Regions from separate parts of the Streptomyces sp. NPDC048197 genome, predicted to be linked through region 1. Evidence: riboswitches for the same ligand, from Rfam matches in the RefSeq annotation. Region 1 holds a riboswitch; the other holds the start of a gene.
The links. Region 1 has a riboswitch for S-adenosylmethionine ahead of ACGF4C_RS06735 (aminotransferase class V-fold PLP-dependent enzyme). Riboswitches for the same ligand answer to the same signal wherever they lie in the genome.
Positions count from the first base shown of each region.

Region 2: another riboswitch for S-adenosylmethionine. It lies ahead of thrC (threonine synthase); the one in region 1 lies ahead of ACGF4C_RS06735 (aminotransferase class V-fold PLP-dependent enzyme).

Region 1 is NZ_JBIDAJ010000003.1:323,224-333,264, forward strand. It holds gene ACGF4C_RS06725 (rhomboid family intramembrane serine protease) at 72-752, shown strand; gene ACGF4C_RS06730 (Lrp/AsnC family transcriptional regulator) at 749-1,030, shown strand; gene ACGF4C_RS06735 (aminotransferase class V-fold PLP-dependent enzyme) at 1,993-3,393, opposite strand; SAM riboswitch class IV at 3,585-3,702, opposite strand; gene trpD (anthranilate phosphoribosyltransferase) at 3,795-4,859, opposite strand; gene ACGF4C_RS06745 (ubiquinol-cytochrome c reductase cytochrome b subunit) at 5,001-6,638, opposite strand; gene ACGF4C_RS06750 (ubiquinol-cytochrome c reductase iron-sulfur subunit) at 6,635-7,696, opposite strand; gene ACGF4C_RS06755 (c-type cytochrome) at 7,693-8,502, opposite strand; gene ACGF4C_RS06760 (heme-copper oxidase subunit III) at 8,580-9,200, opposite strand; gene ACGF4C_RS06765 (hypothetical protein) at 9,475-9,876, shown strand; gene ACGF4C_RS06770 (Ig-like domain-containing protein) at 9,921-10,041, opposite strand, start outside.
Region 2 is NZ_JBIDAJ010000017.1:94,785-104,825, reverse strand. It holds gene thrC (threonine synthase) at 1-1,278, opposite strand, end outside; SAM riboswitch class I at 1,296-1,440, opposite strand; gene ACGF4C_RS22825 (glucosyl-3-phosphoglycerate synthase) at 1,627-2,589, shown strand; gene ACGF4C_RS22820 (trehalose-6-phosphate synthase) at 2,637-4,079, shown strand; gene ACGF4C_RS22815 (hypothetical protein) at 4,214-4,909, shown strand; gene otsB (trehalose-phosphatase) at 4,920-5,783, opposite strand; gene ACGF4C_RS22805 (DUF3263 domain-containing protein) at 5,874-6,155, opposite strand; gene ACGF4C_RS22800 (extracellular solute-binding protein) at 6,229-7,497, opposite strand; gene ACGF4C_RS22795 (ROK family protein) at 7,768-8,685, shown strand; gene nagA (N-acetylglucosamine-6-phosphate deacetylase) at 8,685-9,896, shown strand; gene pfkB (1-phosphofructokinase) at 10,029-10,041, shown strand, end outside.

The DNA of each region.
Region 1 (10,041 bases):
CGCCGCGCTCCGCCGGCCCGCTCCCCCGCCCGCCGCAGCCGGCCCGGGCCCTGGCCGCGGTGTTCTCCCGGCTGACGAACGTGCTGATCGCCCTGTGCTGCGCGGTCTTCGTGATCGGCCCCGCCTCGGGCCTGAACCGGACGTACGGCACCGGCGACGCACTGCTGCGGGCCCAGACCGCGTACTTCGAGCGGTGGGGCGTGGTCCCCGTGGAGCTGTGGAGCGGTTCCCTGCGGGCGCTGATCACCCCGCTCTCCGCGCTGTTCGTGCACGGCAGCTGGCTGCATCTGCTCGGCAACATGCTGTTTCTCTACGTCTTCGGCGGGATGGCCGAGGCGCGGATGGGCCGGCTGCCGTTCGCCGCCTTCTACCTCATCATCGGCTACCTGGCGCTGCTCGGCTACGCGGCCGCGCACGCCGCCTCGGCCCAGACGCTGGTGGGCGCCTCCGGCTCGATCGCCGGCATTCTCGGCGCCTTCCTGTACCTCTTCCCCCGGGCCCGGGTCACCAGCGTCTTCCCCTTCCTCTTCTTCCTCCCGCTGCGCTTCCCCGCCTGGGTCGTCCTGCTGTTCTGGTTCTTCCTCCAATGGCAGGCCGCCCAGGACGACCCCAACGGCCCCGGCGTCGCCTACCTCGCCCACGTCATCGGCTTCACCCTCGGCTTCCTCTACGCATGGCTGCGCTACCGGAGGGATAGTGTGGGGTCCACCAGCGGGAACGTCCGGGCGAATGAGGGAGAGAGCCAGCCGTGATCACGTCGATCGTGCTCATCAAGACCAGCGTGGACCAGATCCCGGAGATCGCCGAGAAGATCGCCGCGCTGGAAGGGGTCAGCGAGGTCTACTCCGTCACCGGCGCGCACGACCTGATCGCGATGGTCCGCGTCGCCAAGCACGACGACCTCGCGGACGTCATCCCCGGCCGCATCAGCAAGATCCCCGGCGTCGCCTCCACGGAGACGCACATCGCCTTCCGCACGTACTCGCAACACGACCTCGAAGCGGCCTTCGCGATCGGCCTCGACGCGTAGCGCTGCGCTTGGCCTCGGCCCCACGTACTTGGCTTTCCCGCCGCGGGGCGCTGCGCTTGGCCTCGGCCCCACGTACTTGGCTTTCCCGCCGCGGGCCGCTGCGCTTTGCGGCGCCTCCCACGTAGCCGTCTGTCCCGCCGCGGGGCGCTGCGCTTGGCCTCGGCCCCACGTACTTGGCTTTCCCGCCGCGGGTCGCTGCGCTTTGCGGCGCCTCCCACGTAGCCGTCTGTCCCGCCGCGGGGCTTGCTCGCCGTTGCACGCTTTGCGGCGCCGCCCACGTACTCGGCTGCAGCGCCGTGCTCGTTGCTCGCCTTTGCCGCTTTGCGGCGCCGCGTACGTGGCTGGCTGTCCCGCCGCGGGGCGTCTCGCCGTTGCGCCTGGCGGCGGGCGTGTGTTTGTCGGGTGCGGTGCCAGCCCTACAGACTTCGTCCTCCGGTCTGTCCCCTCCCGTGAGTGGGGGTTGGAAGGCCGGTGGGGGCGAGCGTCGTCGTTCCGGGTGCATGCCCGGTGGACACTCGCGTCGTGGGATGGGGTGGGGTGGGGTGGGTGTCGGGAATACCCTCCCCGCCCGTTGAGTTGAGGCCTGCAAGGGGCTCGCGCGACCCTTACGGGTTCTGTTCGACTGTCCCCTACGGGTACCAAGGACCCCTTGCATTCCCAACGCTCGCCCCCACCCACCGCATTCCCATCCCCCAACGGGAGGGGACGGGCCGGAGGTGCCGGTGTTTGGGACGTAAAGCGACAGCAGTCCCAAACACCGGCCCCGGAGGCTCGTCACCGCACCCAACACAAACCCAGCCCGCCGCAGGCGCAACGGCGAGAAGCAACAACGGCGGGACAGACGGGTACGTGCGGGGCGCCGCAAAGCGCAACGGCGAGGCGCACCGCGGCGGGACAGACAGCTACGTGGGAGGCGCCGCAAAGCGCAGCGACCCGCGGCGGGACAGCCAAGTACGTGGGGATCAGGCGTCAGCCGGCACGCAACGGCCGTTTTCCGTGCGGTAGTTCCAGCGGGCGCCGTCGGAGACGAGTTCCTTGACCGCGTGCAGGAAGCGGTCGACGTGTTCGTCGGGGGTGCCGGCGCCGAAGGAGACCCGGATGGCGTTGAGGGACCGTTCGCCGGGGGCGGCCTCGGGGGCGCCGCACTCGCCGGGGTCCTGCGGGTCGGTGCCCAGCAGGGTGCGGACGAGGGGGTGCGCGCAGAAGAGGCCGTCGCGGACGCCGATGCCGTACTCGGCGGAGAGCGCGGCCGCGAAATGGGAGCTGTTCCAGCCGTCCACCACGAAGGAGAGCACGCCGACGCGCGGGGCGTCGTCGCCGAAGAGGGACAGCACGCGCACCTCGGGGACCTCGGCCAGCCCGGCGCGGACCCGCGCGATCAGTTCCTGTTCGCGGGCGACGAGCGTGTCGAAGCCCGCCTCGGTGAGCGCCTTGCAGGCGGAGGCGATGGCGTAGGCGCCGATGACGTTGGGCGAGCCGGCCTCGTGCCGGGCGGCCGTGGTGTGCCACTCGACGTCGACGCCGCCGTCCGTACGGCGCGAGACGGTGCGGCTGGCGCCGCCGCCCGCCAGGTACGGGTCGGCGGCCTGGAGCCAGTCGGCGCGGCCGGCCAGGACACCGGCGCCGAACGGCGCGTACAGCTTGTGGCCGGAGAAGGCGACCCAGTCGACGTCCAGTTCGGCGAGGTCGACGGGGTGGTGCGGGGCGAGCTGCGCGGCGTCGAGGACGATCCGGGCGCCGTGCGCATGCGCCGCGGCGGCCAGTTCGCGGACCGGCCACAGCTCGCCGGTGACGTTGGAGGCGCCGGTGACGCAGACCAGGGCCGGGCCGCTCTTTGCCGAGTCCCCGGAAGCGGAGCAGGGCTCGCGGTCGGCGAGCGCGCGCTCCAGGGTCGCGACGGCCTGCTCCGGGGTGCGCGGGGCGTTGAGGTAGGTGACCGTCAGGTCGGCGCGCTGTTCCCACGGCAGCAGCGAGGCGTGGTGCTCGGTCTCGAAGACGAACACGCTGGTGTGCTGCGGGAGTACGGCGGCGAGCAGGTTCAGCGAGTCGGTGGTGGAGCGGGTGAGGACGACCTGGTCGTCGGTGCGGCAGCCGAGGAATTCGCCGATCGTGCGGCGGCTGTTCTCGAAGAGGTCGGTGGAGAGCTGCGAGAGGTATCCGGCACCGCGGTGCACGCTGCCGTAGTAGGGGGCGTAGGCGGCCACGTCGTCCCAGACCCGCTGCAGTGCCGGGGCGCTGGCGGCGTAGTCCAGCGCGGCGTAGTCGACCTCGCCGCCGGTCACGAGCGGAACGAGGACGTCCCGGCCGAGGACCGGCAGCGGGGCACAGACGGAACGGTCGGCGGCAACGGCGGAAACGGACATGGCGAACTCCCGTGAGGCGTAAGCGAATTCGCTGCGAGGAAGGGGCGCGTGCGGCGCTTTCGGGTATGCGGAAGCGCGCGGCGTGGGGCGCAGCGTGAAAGGAAAAGGGGTGCGGAAAAGGGGCCGTTGAGCCCTATCGCATTCGCTGATTCACGGAAGTTCTCCCTCGGGGACCAGGATCCCTGGCGAGGGATCCGCGCTTGCCGCAGACCTCGCTGCCTGCGGCCTGGTCATCACCCGGGGCACCCCGCCACGGAAGGAGGGTTGCCGGACAGCGGGCCGGGGCCTGTGTCGCTGTCACTCGTGACCTGCGCAGCATCATGCCACAAGAGCATTTGGCCGCAAGGGCTCAGTCCATATGACGGACTGAGCCCTGTGTCACACCCTGCGTCACCGGCCGCTCAGGCGTTGCTGGCGGCCACCCAGCGCTCCAGCGCCCGCTTGGCCGCGCCCGAGTCGATCGCGGCGGCGGCCTGCTCGATGCCGAGGCGGATGCGGTCGGTCAGCGGGGCGTCCGACGGCTCCAGCGCGACGAGCGCGGCCGCGGAGTTCAGCAGCACCGCGTCGCGGACCGGGCCGGTCTCGCCGTCCAGCAGCCGGCGGGCGACGTCCGCGTTGTACGAGGCGTCCGCGCCGCGCAGCGCCTCGACGGGGACCAGCGGGATGCCGACGTCGCGGGGGTCGAAGGACTCCTCGCGGACCGTGCCGTCCCGCACGATCCAGACCCGGGAGGTGGCCGTCGTGGTCAGTTCGTCGAGGCCGTCGTCGCCGCGGAAGACCAGGGCGGACGAACCGCGTTCGGCGAGCACGCCGGCCAGGATGGGCGCCATGCGGGCGTCCGCGACGCCGGTCGCCTGGGCCTTGACCCGGGCGGGGTTGGTCAGCGGGCCGAGCACGTTGAACGTGGTGCGGATGCCGAGCTGGCCGCGGGCGTTGGCGACGTGCCGGAGGGAGGGGTGGAACTTCACCGCGAAGCAGAAGGTGATGCCGGCCTCCTGGGCCACCTCGGTGACCCGCTGCGGGGTGAGGTCGAGGTTGACGCCGAGCTTCTCCAGGACGTCGGAGGCGCCGCTGGCGGAGGACGCGGCGCGGTTGCCGTGCTTGACGACCTTGGCGCCGGTGCCGGCCACGACGATCGAGGACATCGTGGAGATGTTGACGGTCTTGGCGCCGTCGCCGCCGGTGCCGACGATGTCGACGCTGGGGCCCGGGACCTCGATCAGTCGGGCGTGTGCGTACATCGTCCGGACCAGGCCGGAGATCTCCGCGACGGTCTCGCCCTTGGCGCGCAGGGCCACCGCGAAGCCGGCGATCTGGGCGTCGCTGGCCTCGCCCCGCATGATCTTGTCCATCGCCCAGGCGGTGTCGTCGGCGGTGAGGTCGCGGCCGTCGAGCAGGGCGTTCAGGATGCCCGGCCAGGTGTGGGCCGCCACGCTGTCGCCGCCTACCGGGGTCACAACGTTCATGGTCCACGCTCCTGGTCTGTGTCCTGCTTATGTCGTCACCCTATCGAGAGGGGCGATATGCCGGAGGGCCCCGTCCGGTGCTCGGAACGGGGCCCTCTGGGTGGCGTACTACCTACGGTGCGCTACGAGGCGCCCAAGGGATCAGTGGTGGCCGTGGCCGCTGGTGATCTCCTGGTACTCCTCGACCGTGGGCTTGGGGATGACGTTGTCCTCGCCGTAGTAGCTCTTGGAGAGCTTGGCGCGGAGCTTCTGCGACCGCTTGATCTTGCGGCGGACGCCGTTCTCGTCGACCTCCGGGCCCAGCTCCAGCGGCTCGGGCTGCTCGTGCTGCGTCAGGAAGTGCAGCTGCTCCTGGTCGAGCGGCTCGTGGACCTCGATGAACTCGCCGTGCGGCAGGCGCTTGATGATGCCGGACTCGCGGCCGTGCAGCACCTTGTCCTTGTCGCGCCGCTGCAGACCCAGGCAGATCCGCTTGGTGGCGATGAAGCCCAGCACCGGCCCGACGAAGAACGCGATCCGGACGAACCAGGTGATCGAGTTGATCGACAGGTGGAAGTGGGTCGCCCACAGGTCGTTGCCGCCGCCGATCAGCATCACGAAGTACGCGATCAGCCAGGCCACACCGAAGCCGGTGCGGGTGGGCACGTTGCGCGGGCGGTCCAGGATGTGGTGCTCGCGCTTGTCACCGCGGACCCAGGACTCGACGAACGGGTAGACCGCGATGGCGACCAGGACGAGCGGGAAGAGGAGGATCGGGATCAGCACACCGAAGTTGATGGTGTGGCCCCAGAAGTTCCACTCCCAGCCCGGCATGACACGGACCAGGCCCTCGGCGAAGCCCATGTACCAGTCCGGCTGCGCACCAGTGGAGACCTGGTCCGGCCGGTACGGCCCTATGGCCCACACGGGGTTGATGCTGGCGACCGCGGCGATCACCGAGATCACGCCGAAGACCAGGAAGAAGAAGCCTCCGGCCTTGGCCATGTAGACCGGCAGCAGCGGCATGCCGACGACGTTGGTGTTGGTCTTGCCGGCACCCGGGAACTGCGTGTGCTTGTGGTAGAAGACCAGGATCAGGTGCGCCACCAGCAGGCCGAGCATGATGCCCGGAAGCAGCAGCACGTGCACCGTGAAGAACCGCGGGATGATGTCGTGCCCGGGGAACTCGCCGCCGAAGATGAACATCTGCAGGTACGAACCGACCAGCGGCATCGCCAGGATGACGCCCTCGATGAACCGCACGCCGGTGCCGGAGAGCAGGTCGTCGGGGAGCGAGTAGCCGGTGAAGCCGGTGAACATGCCGAGCACCAGCAGCAGGAAGCCGAACAGCCAGTTGACCTCGCGCGGCTTGCGGAAGGCGCCGGTGAAGAACACCCGCATCATGTGGACCATCATCGCGGCCAGGAAGACCAGCGCCGCCCAGTGGTGGATCTGGCGGATGAGCAGGCCACCCCGGACGTCGAAGCTGATGTCCAGCGTCGACTCGAAGGCCTGGGTCATCCGGATCCCCTGCATGGGCACGTAGGAACCGTGGTAGGTCACCTCGGCCATGCTCGGGTGGAAGAACAGCGTCAGGTAGACACCGGTCAGGATGATGATGATGAAGCTGTAGAGCGCGACCTCACCCAGCATGAAGGACCAGTGGTCCGGGAAGATCTTGCGCATGTTGGACTTGGCGAGGCTGTAGATGCCCAGCCGGCCGTCCGCCCAGTCGGCGATCCGCTCGCCCCGCGGCGCCTGGCCGCGGCGCGTGGTGGTCGCGCTTGTCTCGTTACTCATCCGCGCTCCCAGAAGCTCGGGCCGACGGGCTCCTCGAAACCGCTGGCGGCCTCCAGGAAGCCGTCCTTCACCGTGATGTGCAGCTGCGGCAGGGCGTGTCCGGCCGGACCGAAGATCACCCGACCGCCGTCGGAGAGGTCGAACGTCGACTGGTGGCAGGGGCAGAGCACGTGGTGCGTCTGCTGCTCGTACAGGCTGATCGGGCAACCCACGTGGGTGCAGATCTTCGAGTAGGCCACGATGCCCTCGTGGGACCACGCGAGTTCCTGCTTGTCCTTGATGTTCTGCGGCTGGATCCGCACGAGCATCAGGGCGTCCTTGGCGATCTTCTCGTTGAAGTCCTCCTGGTCCTCCTCCAGGCCCTCGGGCTTGGCGAAGGTCAGGGAGCCGACCGCGATGTCCTCGGGACGCAGCGGGAGGTTGGTGGACTGGTTGACCAGGCGGACGCCCTTCTTCCAGTTCGTCGTGCGCAGCTTCGTGCCGGGCAGCGGCCCGAGGTCACGCAGCAGGACGACACCGGAGAGCGGCACCAGGGCCAGCGCACCGAACATCGTGTTGCGGATCAGCTTGCGGCGGCCGAATCCCGACTCCTCGGCGCCCACCTTGAAGTCCGCCAGGACCTTGGCCTTGACCTCGGGGCTGGCCTCGATCGGGTGGCGGTCGTCGGCGACCTCCACGTCCGACATCAGCGTGCGGGCCCAGTGGACCGCGCCGGCGCCGATGCAGAACAGGGCGGCACCCAGCGTCAGGCCGAGCGCGAAGTTCAGCGCGCTGATGTGGCCGATCGGCCAGATGTAGACGATCTTGTCGATCGGGATGGCCACGTAGGCGGCGATGAAGGCCACCGTGGCAATCATGGACACCAGGAAGAGCAGGGCGACGGTGCGCTCGGAGCGCTTGGCGGCCCGCTCGTCGATGTCCTGCTTGCGGTGCTCGTGGGCCGGCAGGCCCGGGTCGGCGAACGGGTCGCTCGCCGGCGTCACCGCGCCTTCGTGAGCCTCCCGCTCACCGGGCAGGTTTTCTTCTGGCACGTCTTCGTGTCGTCCAGTCTCGCTCATGACTTCTTGGCCTTCGTAGTCCGGGCTGCGACCCAGATGGCGACCGCGACCAGCGCGCCCAGGCCGAAGATGTAGCCGAAGAGACCCTCACTGACCGGACCGAGACCGCCGAGGTCGAGGCCACCGGGGCTCTCGGATTCATCGCCGTTGACGGCGCCGAGGTACGCGATGATGTCCTTCTTGTTCTGCTTGCTCAGCGAGCCGTCACCGAAGGAGGGCATGTTCTGCGGGCCGGTTTCCATGGCCTCGTAGATGTGCTTGGGGTCCACGCCCTCGAGCGTCGGTGCGAACTTGCCGTCGGTGAGGGCGCCGCCCTTACCGGTGAAGTTGTGGCACTGCGCGCAGTTGGTGCGGAACAGCTCGCCGCCCTTGGCGATGTCGGCGCCCTCGGAGTTGTACTGCGACTTCTCCGGGATGGTGGGGCCGGCACCCAGCGATGCGACGTAGGCCGCCAGCTGCTCGCGCTGGGCGTTGTTGTAGATCGGCTTCTTCCGCGGCACCTGGGCGCCGGGCTGCTGGGCCGGCATGCGGCCGGTGCCGACCTGGAAGTCGACGGCTGCGGCGCCGACACCGACCAGGCTCGGGCCGTCGGAGGTGCCCTGACCGCCGGTGCCGTGGCAGCTGGCACAGCCCACGGCGTAGAGCTTCTTGCCCTCCTTGATGGCAAGGGACTGGGCGGTGTCATCGGCCTGAGCCTTGTCCGCCGGCGCGAACGCGGCGTACAGCCCCCCGGTGACCGCCAGCGCGAAGAGTAGGACGACGAGCGCCGCCAGCGGATGGCGCCGTCGTGCGGAGAGCTTTTTCACGGATTACCCCGGTGTCAGGATCTTCTGCGTCGATGCTTTGGCTATGTCTGTCTGATCTGCGGGTCCGGTCGGACCGGTCAGCGGATCAGGTAGATCGTGGCGAAGAGGCCGATCCAGACGACATCGACGAAGTGCCAGTAGTAGGACACGACGATGGCCGCGGTGGCCTGCGTGTGGGTGAACCTCTTGGCCGCGTACGTCCTGCCCAGGACCAGCAGGAAGGCGATCAGACCGCCCGTCACATGCAGTCCGTGGAAGCCGGTGGTCAGGTAGAACACCGAGCCGTACGGGCCGGACGAGAGCGACAGGCCCTCGTGCTTGACCAGCTCGGTGTACTCGAAGACCTGACCGCCGATGAAGATGGCACCCATGATGAAGGTGACCACGAACCAGGCCCGGAGCTTCTTGACGTCGCCGCGCTCGGCCGCGAAAACGCCGAGCTGGCAGGTCAGTGAGCTGAGCACCAGGATCGTGGTGTTGGTCGCGGAGAACGGAAGGTTCAGCGCGCTGGCCGATTCCTTCCAATAAGCCTCTCCGGTCACGGATCGAAGGGTGAAGTACATCGCGAAGAGGGCCGCGAAGAACATCAGCTCGGAACTCAGCCAGATGATGGTTCCGACGCTGGTGAGGTTCGGCCGATTGACCGACGGGTGCGCGTGCCCGGTTTCTACTGTCGTTGCTGTCGCCACGACCGACATTATGTCGGTCGCTTATCCCGCCCTCACTCCGGGGGGTGCCGTTCGGTGTGTCAAGGACGTATGGCCTGCTCGTACGGCCCATTTCCGGCGTCGCCCGAAGGGGGGAAGGCCGGCCGCCGGTACGGTACTCCGGCTCGTGCGGGCCCGGCCCTGACGGGCCGTCGGGCAGATCTTCGGCCCTTTCGCCCCCTGCTGCCGGGGCCTTCCGCGGGAGTAGCATCCGGCCCATCAGCCCCACCCGATGCTGTGCCGCTACGAAGAGCGTGGAGGAACGATGCAGGCGACTGCCACGGTGCTGGTCTACAGCGACAACGCGGGCACCCGCGAGCAGGTCCGGCTGGCGGCCGGCCGGCGCCCGGCCGCCGATGCCCCCGAGATCGAGATCCTGGAGTGCGCCACCGCACCGGCGGTCCTCGAAGCCCTGGAGCAGGGCGGCATCGACGTCTGCGTGCTGGACGGCGAGACCGCGCCGGCGGGCGGCATGGGCGTCTGCCGGCAGATCAAGGACGAGATCTTCCGGTGCCCGCCGGTGCTGCTGCTGATCGGCCGCCCGCAGGACGCCTGGCTGGCCACCTGGAGCCGCGCGGACGCCGCGGTGACCCATCCGATCGACCCGGTGGCCTTCGCCGACGCCCTGGCCGGCCTGCTGCGCCGCAGGAACCTCGTACAGGCCTGAGGACGCGGGCCCGGAGGGCCGCTGGGCGCGCCGCATGGAGGCCGTCAGATCTTCGGGCGCAGCCGGGCGTCGGAGCTGGGGTCCTGCTGGCGCTCGGCGGCTCCTGTGGTGCTGGAGGCCTTGTTCTTGAGGGCGCTGCCGGCGCGCCATTCCTTCCAGGGCATG
Region 2 (10,041 bases), on a different contig from region 1:
GGCCGCGCGGAACGCATCCAGGTTCGGACGGATCGTGGCCGTGGGCCCGGTGGTCGGCGCGACCGCGTCCAGTGTCTTCAGACCGTCACCCGTGTTGAGGACAACGGTGGTCAGCGCCGGGTCGAGCAGACCCTCCTCGATGAGCTTCTTGGTCACGCCGACGGTCACGCCGCCCGCGGTCTCCGCGAAGATGCCCTCCGTACGGGCCAGCAGCTTGATCGCGTCCACGACCTGCTCGTCGTTGACGTCCTCCACCGCACCGCCCGTCCGGCGCGCGATGTCCAGCACGTACGGGCCGTCCGCCGGGTTGCCGATCGCCAGCGACTTGGCGATGGTGTTCGGCTTCTGCGGGCGCACGACGTCGTGCCCGGCCTTGAAGGCCGTCGACACCGGCGAGCAGCCCTCCGCCTGGGCGCCGAAGATCTTGTACGGCTTGTCCTCGACCAGCCCGAGGGCGATCAGCTCCTTGAGACCCTTGTCGATCTTCGTCAGCTGGGAGCCGGACGCGATCGGGATGACGATCTGGTCCGGCAGCTGCCAGCCGAGCTGCTCGCAGATCTCGTACGCCAGCGTCTTGGAACCCTCGCCGTAGTACGGCCGCAGGTTGACGTTGACGAAACCCCAGCCCTCGCCGAGCGGGTCGCCGATGAGCTCCGAGCAGAAGCGGTTGACGTCGTCGTAGTTGCCCTCGATGCCGACCAGGTCACCGCCGTAGACCGCGGCCATGACGACCTTGCCGGCCTCCAGGTCGTGCGGGATGAAGACGCAGGACTTGAAGCCCGCGCGGCGCGCCGCGGCGCCGACCGCACCGGCGAGGTTGCCGGTCGAGGAGCAGGACAGGGTGGTGAAGCCGAAGGCGCGGGCGGCCTCGACGGCGATCGCGACGACCCGGTCCTTGAAGGAGTGGGTCGGGTTGCCGGAGTCGTCCTTGACGTACAGGCCGCCGGTGACGCCGAGCTCGGCGGCGAGCCGGTCGGCCTTGACGAGCTTGGTGAAGCCGGGGTTGAGGTTCGGCTTCTCGGCCACGTCGACGGGGACCGGGAGCAGCGGGGCGTAGCGCCAGATGTTGTCCGGGCCGGCCTCGATCTGCTTCCTCAGGGCCTCAGGGTCGCCGCTCGGCAGGTCGTACGCGACTTCGAGCGGCCCGAAACAGCTGGCACAGGCGAAGATCGGTCCGAGGTCGAAGCGCTCGCCGCACTCCCGGCAGGACAGCGCGACGGCGGGGCCCAGAGCGACGGGGGTGGCGTTTGTGGCGGTTTCGGTAACTTGCACAGCCATGGAGGCGAGGCCCTTTCTCCTCATCTTCCTCGCGGCGCATCTCGCCGCGAGACGGATTTGGCACCTTCCCTAGCCGGGAGCCTCGCGCGCTGCACGCGGAGACCGACTGGAGGGTTGCCGGGGCTTCAACGGGCCGTATCCCTCTGCCCCTCTGGATGAGCGGTATGGCGCTGGGCCGAAACCCAGGCGTTTGTCGCGTGGCGACCCCGACATGCGAGGGTCATCCGCGTTGTTCAAGACTGTAACCGAAGGCACTGACAGTTGAGATAGTCGTCCGAACCGCGAGATGGATCACACGATGGATCACATACCGACCGCTGCACCGGCGGCCACCGAGGAGTCGTAGACGTGCTGGAAGAGGTGGAGCGCTGGCTGCGCAGCCGCTCCTGGTCGGCTGCCGATCGCCCATTGGAGCAGCTGCTGGCGGCCAAGCGCCAGACGGGCCGGACGGTCAGCGTCGTGCTGCCCGCGCTGGACGAGGAGGCGACGGTCGGCACGATCGTGGCGACGATCCGTGCCGAGCTGATGACCGACGACGTCCCGCTGGTCGACGAGCTGGTGGTGCTGGATTCCGGTTCCACCGACCGGACGGCCGAGGTCGCGGCGGCGGCCGGCGCCAAGGTCGTCCACCGTGACACGGTGCTGCCGCGGATCCCCGCCGTCCCCGGCAAGGGCGAGGTGCTGTGGCGCTCGCTCCTCGCGACCACCGGCGACATCATCTGCTTCGTCGACGCCGATCTGCGCGAGTTCTCCGCGACCTTCGTCTCCGGGATCGTCGGCCCGCTGCTGACCGATCCGGACCTGCAGTTCGTCAAGGCGATGTACGACCGCCCGCTGGAGACCGGGGGCGAGGGCGCGGGGCCGGGCCAGGGCGGCCGGGTCACCGAACTCGTCGCCCGTCCGCTGCTCAACCTCCACTGGCCGCAGCTGGCCGGTTTCGTCCAGCCGCTGGGCGGCGAGTACGCGGCCCGCCGGGCCCTGCTGGAGCGGCTGCCCTTCCCGGTCGGCTACGGCGTCGAGCTGGGTCTGCTCGTCGACGCGCTGCACACCGTCGGCCTGGACGCCCTCGCCCAGGTGGACGTCGGCGTACGCAAGCACCGCCATCAGGACGGCCAGGCCCTCGGCCGGATGGCCGCCGCGATCTACCGCACCGCCCAACTCCGGCTGGCCCGCGGCCACTTGGTGCGGCCCCGGCTCACCCAGTTCGACCGCGGCGAGGCGGGCTTCGTGCCCCGCACCACGGACGTGGACACCGAGGAACGGCCGCCCATGGCCGACGTCCCGGAATACGCGGCCAGGCGGGCGGCCTGACCCGCGTCGCACGTTTGCACGGATCTGTCACTGGTTAATCTCGCGACATGGTCTCCGAGCGCAGTGTGGTGAACGCAGGTGCCGAGGTTCTCGTCGCGTCCAATCGCGGACCGGTCTCGTACGCCCTGGGCGAGGACGGGGCGCTGACCGCGAAGCGGGGCGGGGGCGGGCTGGTGTCGGGGCTGTCGGCGATCGGTCCCGAGACGGATGCGGTGTGGGTGTGTGCCGCGCTCGGCGAGGGCGACCGGGAGGCAGCGCGGCGGACCGGGGGCGCGCTGGACCCGGCCGACACCGGTGGACAGTGCGTCCGGATGCTGGACATCCCGGCCCATGTGCACGCCGACGCCTACAACGGCATCGCCAATTCGGTGCTGTGGTTCGTCCACCACATGCTCTACCAGACGCCGCTGGAGCCGGTCTTCGACGCGGAGTTCCGGCGGCAGTGGGGGGCGTACGAGGCGTACAACCACGCCTTCGCACAGGCGCTCGCCGACGAGGCGGGCCGGGACGCGGCGGTGCTGGTGCAGGACTACCACCTGGCGCTGGTGCCGGGGATGCTGCGGGCGCTGCGGCCGGACCTGAAGATCGCGCACTTCTCGCACACCCCCTGGGCGCCGCCGGAGTACTTCCGGATGCTGCCGGACGGGATCGCCGAGCAGCTGCTGCGCGGGATGACGGGCGCCGACCAGCTGGGGTTCCTGACGCACCGTTGGGCGGACGCGTTCAGCGCGTGCTGCGCCGAGGTGCTGGGCGGCACCGGCGGCACCCGGCTCGGGGTGTACGGGCTGGGGGCGGACGCCGGGTTCCTGCGGGAGCGGTCGCGGCGGTCGGACGTGGAGGAGCGGCTGGCGGCACTGCGCGAGCAGATCGGCACCGGCCCGGACGGGGCGGCGCGCCGGAGCATCGTGCGGGTGGACCGTACGGAGCTGTCGAAGAACATCGTGCGCGGGCTGCTGGCGTACCGGGAGCTGCTGGTGGACCGGCCGGAGTGGCGGGAGCGGGTGGTGCACGTGGCCTTCGCGTACCCCTCGCGGCAGGACCTGGCGGTGTACCGGGAGTACACCGCGGAGGTGGGGCGGCTGGCCGAGGAGATCAACGCCGAGTTCGGCACGGCGGACTGGCGGCCGGTGGTGCTGCACGTGAAGGACGACTTCGCGCGGTCGCTGGCGGCGTACCGGCTCGCGGACGTGGCGCTGGTCAATCCGATCCGGGACGGGATGAACCTCGTCGCGAAGGAGATCCCGGTGGTGTCCGAGGAGGGCTGCGCGCTGGTGCTGTCGCGGGAGGCCGGCGCCCACGAGGAGTTGGGGTCCGCGGCGCTGACGGTCAATCCGTACGACGTGGGCGGCACGGCGCGGGCGCTGCACGAGGCGCTGTCGATGAAGGCCGGGGAGCGGGCGGAGCGCACCGAGCGGCTGGCCGCGGCGGCCACCGCGCTGCCGCCGGCCCGCTGGTTCCTGGACCAGTTGGCGGCGTTGCGGGAGGGGTGATCGGGGCGGCGCGGGGCGCAGCGGGGAGGCGGGGCCGGGCGCAGCGGGAAGGTGGCGCGGGGCGCAGCGGGGAGGCGGGGCCGGGAAGCCGGGGCGCGGGCTGTTCCGGGCCGCGGTGGGGTAGTTCTTTCTCCATGCCGAACTCCGCGCGTGCCCTGCCGTCTTCCGTCCGTACGTCCACGATGGCGGCCGTCGCCGTGCTGGCCCTCGCGGCCGGCGGGTGTTCGTCCGCCCGGACCCATCCCGACGCCAAGGGGGGTTCGGCCGGTTCGGGGGCGTCGTCCCCCGCCTCGCCCTCGGGGGCGATAGCCGTGGGGCCGGGCCCCCAGGGTGCGTACACCGTGCAGCGGCAGCCCGCCCCCGGCACCTGCCATGCCCGCCACACCGCCGGCAAGCAGCCGCTGCCGGACCCGAAGTGCACGCCGGGCGCGACGAACCCCAAGGTGACCGCGGCGACCCTCAGATCGACGATCTGCCGGAGCGGCTACACCAAGGACATCCGGCCCCCGGTGAACATCACCGGCCGGGAGAAGCAGGCCAACGCCGCCTCGTACGGCTACACCGGCCCGTTGCACGACGCCGAGTACGACCACCTCATCAGCCTCCAGCTGGGCGGCGACCCCAACGATCCGCGCAACCTCTGGGTCGAGCCGCCGTCGCCCGGGCACCGGCCGGGCGCCGGCCCCAACAACCCCAAGGACGTGGTGGAGAACCGCCTCAAGGCCGCGATCTGCGCGGGCAAGGCCGACCTGACGGAGGCCCAGCAGGCCATCGCACGGGACTGGACGACGGCGGAGGCGGTGCTGGGGATCGAGCGGGCGGGGAGGTAGCGCGTCCGGCTCAGCGGGTGTCGAGGTGGGCCGCCAGCGCGCCCAGCAGGTCCACGACGCCGGTCGGGCCGGCGACGACCAGGTCGGCGCGGTCGGCGAGTTCGGTGACCTCGTTGCTGCCGCTGCAGACCAGGAGGCCGGTCAGGCCCTCGGAGCGGAGTTTTTCGACGGCGGCGAAGGCGGCCAGGTCGCCGAGGTCGTCGCCGGCGTAGAGGACCGTCGAGGCGCCGGTTTCGCGGATCCAGTCGGCGAGCGCGACGCCCTTGTCCATCCCGGGCGGACGGAGTTCGAGGACCAGGCGGCCCGGTTCGACGATCAGGCCGTGGCGTTCGGCCAGCGCGGTGAGCGGTGCGCGCAGCCGCTCGAAGGCGCCCTGGGGGTCGTCGGCGCGGCGGGTGTGGATGGCGATGGCCCGGCCGCCCTTGCGCTCGATGGCGGTCTCGACCCAAGTGCCGTGCCAGACGCCGGAGGTGTCCAGGACGCCGGGGAGTTCGGCCTGTATGGCGGCGATGCCGGGGTGCGGCGGCGGGGCGTGCACGGTGCCGGTGGACGCCTCCCAGCGCTCGGCGCCGTAGTGGCCGAGGACGGTGAGGTGGTCCAGTCCGGGGACGGCGGCGAAGCCGCCGAGGCGGACCGCGACGGTGGCCGGGCGGCCGGTGATCACCGCGGCGGCGCGCAGGCGCGGCACGAGGCGCCCGAGGGCGGCGACCGCGCCGTCGTGGGCGCGGGCCTTTTCCGGGTCGGGGACGATGTCGGCGAGGGTGCCGTCGAAGTCGAGGGCGACGACGGCGCGTTCCGGGTGGGCCAGCAGCGCGGCGAGGCCGTCGCGGCCGGCGGGGGTGACGGGAGTCGGCACGTTCGGGGGGCTGCCCATGCCGCCGACCCTACCGGCGGTGGGCGGGCGCACGGCCGGTGCACGGGCGCATCGGGCCGACGGGTCGCGGTGCGCGGCAGGCCCCTCCGATCAGCGGCGGGCGCGGCGCGCCTCGCGTATCCGGCGCAGGCGGTTGATGGTGACGGGGTCGTGGGCGAGCGCGCGGGGGTCGTCCAGCAGGGCGTTGAGGAGCTGGTAGTAGCGGGTCGGGGAGAGGCCGAGGCGTTCGCGGATGGCCCGTTCCTTGGGGCCGGGGCCCGGCCAGGAGCGGCGCTCGACGGCGAGCACCGCCTCGTCCCTGGCGGACAGCCCGGAGCCGCCCGCGCCGCCGGTGGCCTGCGGGTCGTCCGTACTGCCGGTGCCGCTCGTCATCACGTTCCCACGATAAGCGCACGGTCGGACGGGGCGGGGGCCGGGCGGGTGGCCCGGTCCCCCGCGCGCGGCCTCACTCGCCGCTGTTGTCCTCGGTGTCCGCGGTGTTCTGGATGTCGGTGAGCACACCGGCCGGGTTGCCGTTCGGGCCGACCGCGGCGCCCATCCTGGCCTTGATGGTCTTGGAGACCAGCGGCCAGGAGGTCTTGTCCGCCGGGTAGAACTCGGCGCCGGCCAGCTGCTTGAGGAAGCTGTGCAGCTTGGCGTAGTGGTCGTCGGCCATCATCGCCTCGGAGGCGGAGGTGGTGACGGGCAGCAGGCCGTACTCGCCGGAGAACTTCTCGACGTTCTTGTCGCTGTAGACGAAGTCGAGGAACTTGCCGGCCTCGGCGCGGTGGCCGTTCTGCTTGAACGCCATCATCCAGTCGGCGACGCCCATGGTGGTCTTGGCCGGGCCCTTGACGCCGGGCAGGTCGACGGTGCCGTAGTCGATGCCCTTGGCCTCGGCCTGCTTCATGAGGGTGGGGTGGCCGTTGAGCATGCCGACGTCACCGGCGGCGAAGCCGGCGAAGGCGTCCTCGCGGTTGAGCTTGGCGGGGTCGCTGCCGGTCAGGTCCTTGGCGACGAGGTCGTTCTTCAGCCAGTTGAAGGTCTTGATGTTCTCGGGCGAGTTGATCTGGTACTTGCCGATGCTGTCGGTGTAGCTGCCGCCGCCGCTGAGCATCCACATCAGCGTCTCGGCCTGGGTCTCCTCGGGGCCGAGCGGCAGTGCGTAGGGCATCTTGACGCCGTGTGCCTTCAGCAGGGCGGCGTCGTGGGCGATGTCGTCCCAGGTCTTCGGCGGGCTGGTGATGCCGGCCTGGGTGAACAGCTTCTTGTTGTAGAAGAGCCGCCGGGTGCTGGCGCCGAAGGGCAGGCCGTACTGGACGCGGTGGTATTCGCCGGTCTCCGCGAGGGCGGGGGTGAAGTCGGCCTGCACCGGTATGGAGAGCAGCTGGTCGGCGCTGTAGAGCTTGCCCTTGGCCGCGTAGTCGGCGTACGCGCCTATCTGCGCGAGGTCGGGGGCCTTGCCCGCCTTGACCAGGTCCTCGACGTGCTTGTCGACGTTGGTCCAGCTGTCGACCTCGACGTCGATCTTGATGCCGGGGTGCTTCTTCTCGAAGGCGCGGGCGAGCTGGTCCCAGTAGTGCTGGGAGCTGTTGGCCTCGCTGTCACCGTAGTCCGCGGCGATCAGCTTGAGGGTGACGTCGTCGTCCCCCGATCCGCCGCCGCAGCCGGTGAGTGTCAGTGTCATGGTGGTGGCCGTTGCTGCCGCCGCCAGGCTCAAGTACCGCCGCTGCACCCGCTGTTACCGCCCTTTTCCTGTCCCGAAATTCCGTGCTTGCCGGGTTCCTCGACACCGTCTCGGGGATCGCCCTCGCCCGGCGTGAACAGCGAGTTTCCACCCGCGTCCGATACAAGGTCTACACCACAGGTGGTTGCGCTTCGGTATCGGGCTCCCACACTTCCTTCACCCGGACCGCTCCGGTGAGTGGACTAGACCTTTCGGGGCGCATCGCGCGAAACTGTTCCCGTGAGACATGTCATCGCCCTGGATGTGGGCGGCACCGGGATGAAGGCCGCCCTCGTAGGGGCGGATCCCGAACCGTCCGGGAAGACACCGCCCGCCCTGCTCTACGAGGCACGGCGGCCCACCGGCCGCGAACGCGGCCCCGACGCGGTGGTCGAGACGATCCTCGGCTTCGCCGCCGAGCTCCGCGACCTCGGCACCGCCCGCTTCGGCACCCCCGCCGAGGCCGCCGGCGTCGCGGTCCCCGGCATCGTCGACGAGGCCTCGGGCACCGCCGTCTACGCCGCGAACCTCGGCTGGCGGGACGTCCCTTTGCGGGCGCTGCTCTCCGAGCGGCTCGGCGGGATCCCGGTCGCGCTCGGCCACGACGTGCGCACCGGCGGCCTGGCCGAGGGCCGGATCGGCGCCGGCCGGGACGCCGGCCGCTTCCTGTTCGTCCCGCTGGGCACCGGTATCGCCGGTGCCATCGGCATCGGCGGCCGCATCGAGGCCGGGGCGCACGGCAGCGCCGGCGAGATCGGCCACATCGTCGTACGGCCCGGGGGGCGGGCCTGCGGCTGCGGGCAGCGGGGCTGCCTGGAGACGCTGGCCTCGGCCGCCGCGGTCGGCCGGGACTGGGCGGCGGCCTGCGGCGACCCCGGGGCCGGCGCGGCGGACGCGGCCAAGGCCGTGGCGTCCGGCGACGAACGGGCCCGGGCGGTGTGGCGGGACGCGGTGGACGCGCTGGCCGACGGCCTGGTCACCGGGCTGACCCTGCTCGACCCGGAGATGCTGATCATCGGCGGCGGACTGGCCGAGGCGGGCGACACGCTGTTCACGCCTCTGCGGGAAGCGGTCCGGCGGCGCGTTACGTTCCAGCGGCTCCCCTCGATCGTTCCGGCGGCCCTCGGGGACGCCGCCGGGTGCCTGGGCGCGGGACTCCTCGCCCGGGATCTTCTCTCCACGGAGGTAACCGCCTGATGGCACAGCAACTGTCCGTGCAGCCCGCCGCGGGTCCCCGGCGCACCGTCCTGACCGGCGCCCGGATCGCCCGCCCGTCCGGCGTCGTCGAGCGCGGCCGGATCACCGTCGAGGGCGGCCGGATCACCGCGGTCCACAGCCGCGACGCCGACCTGACCGAGGACCGCGGCGCCGACGCCGTGGACCTGACCGGCCACCTGGTCGTGCCCGGCTTCGTCGACATGCACGTGCACGGCGGGGGCGGCGGCTCGTTCTCGTCCGCCGACCCCGGCGAGTGCATGACGGTCGTCGAGACCCACCGCCGGCACGGCACCACCTCGATGGTCGCCTCCACGGTCACCGGCGAGCTGTCCGAACTCGCCCGGCAGGCCGCGGTGCTGGCCGAACTGGTCCAACAGGGCGAGCTGGCCGGGATCCACTTCGAGGGCCCGTTCATCTCCCCGCAGCGCTGCGGCGCCCACCAGCCGGGACTGCTGCGCGACCCGGACCCGTCCGACGTCCGCAAGCTCCTCGACGCGGCCCACGGCACCGCCGCGATGATGACCGTCGCCCCCGAACTGCCCGGCGGGCTGGCCTCCGTGCGGCTGCTCTCCGACGCCGGGGTGATCGCCGCCGTCGGCCACACCGACTCGTCCTACGAGGCGGCCCGGCAGGCCATCGACGCGGGCGCCACCGTCGCCACCCACCTCTTCAACGCGATGCCGCCGCTCGGCCACCGGGCGCCGGGGCCGGTCGCCGCGCTCCTGGAGGACGAGCGGATCACCGTCGAGCTGATCAACGACGGCACCCATCTGCACCCCGCGATGCTCCAGCTGGCCGTGCGTGAGGCGGGCGGCGGCCGGGTCGCGTTCATCACGGACGCCATGGGCGCGGCCGGCATGGACGACGGGAGGTATCCGCTCGGGCCCATGCAGGTCGAGGTCAGGGACGGGGTGGCCCGGATCGCCGACGGCCCCACGGCCGGCTCCATCGCGGGCTCCACGCTCACCCTGGACCGGGCGTTCCAACGCGCCGTCCTCGTCGACGGCCTGACGGTGGACCAGGCCGTCCAGGCACTGTCGGCCACCCCGGCCCGGCTGCTGGGGATCGACGACCGCACCGGCTCCCTGGCGGCCGGCAAGGACGCCGACCTGGTGGTGCTGGACGCGGCGTTCGCCCTGGTCGGGGTGATGCGCCGGGGCGAGTGGGTGGTGCGGCCGCAGAGCGCGTGAGGTGAGCTGCGGGTCTGGGCCAACCGCCACCGACGATGGCATGATCGCTCGCGCACTTGTCCGCATGCCACCGCCGTGCGCGGTTGCCCGACCCAGGCCGCCGCCCGGCCATGACTACCCGGAGGGGCGACCATGATCCTCACGG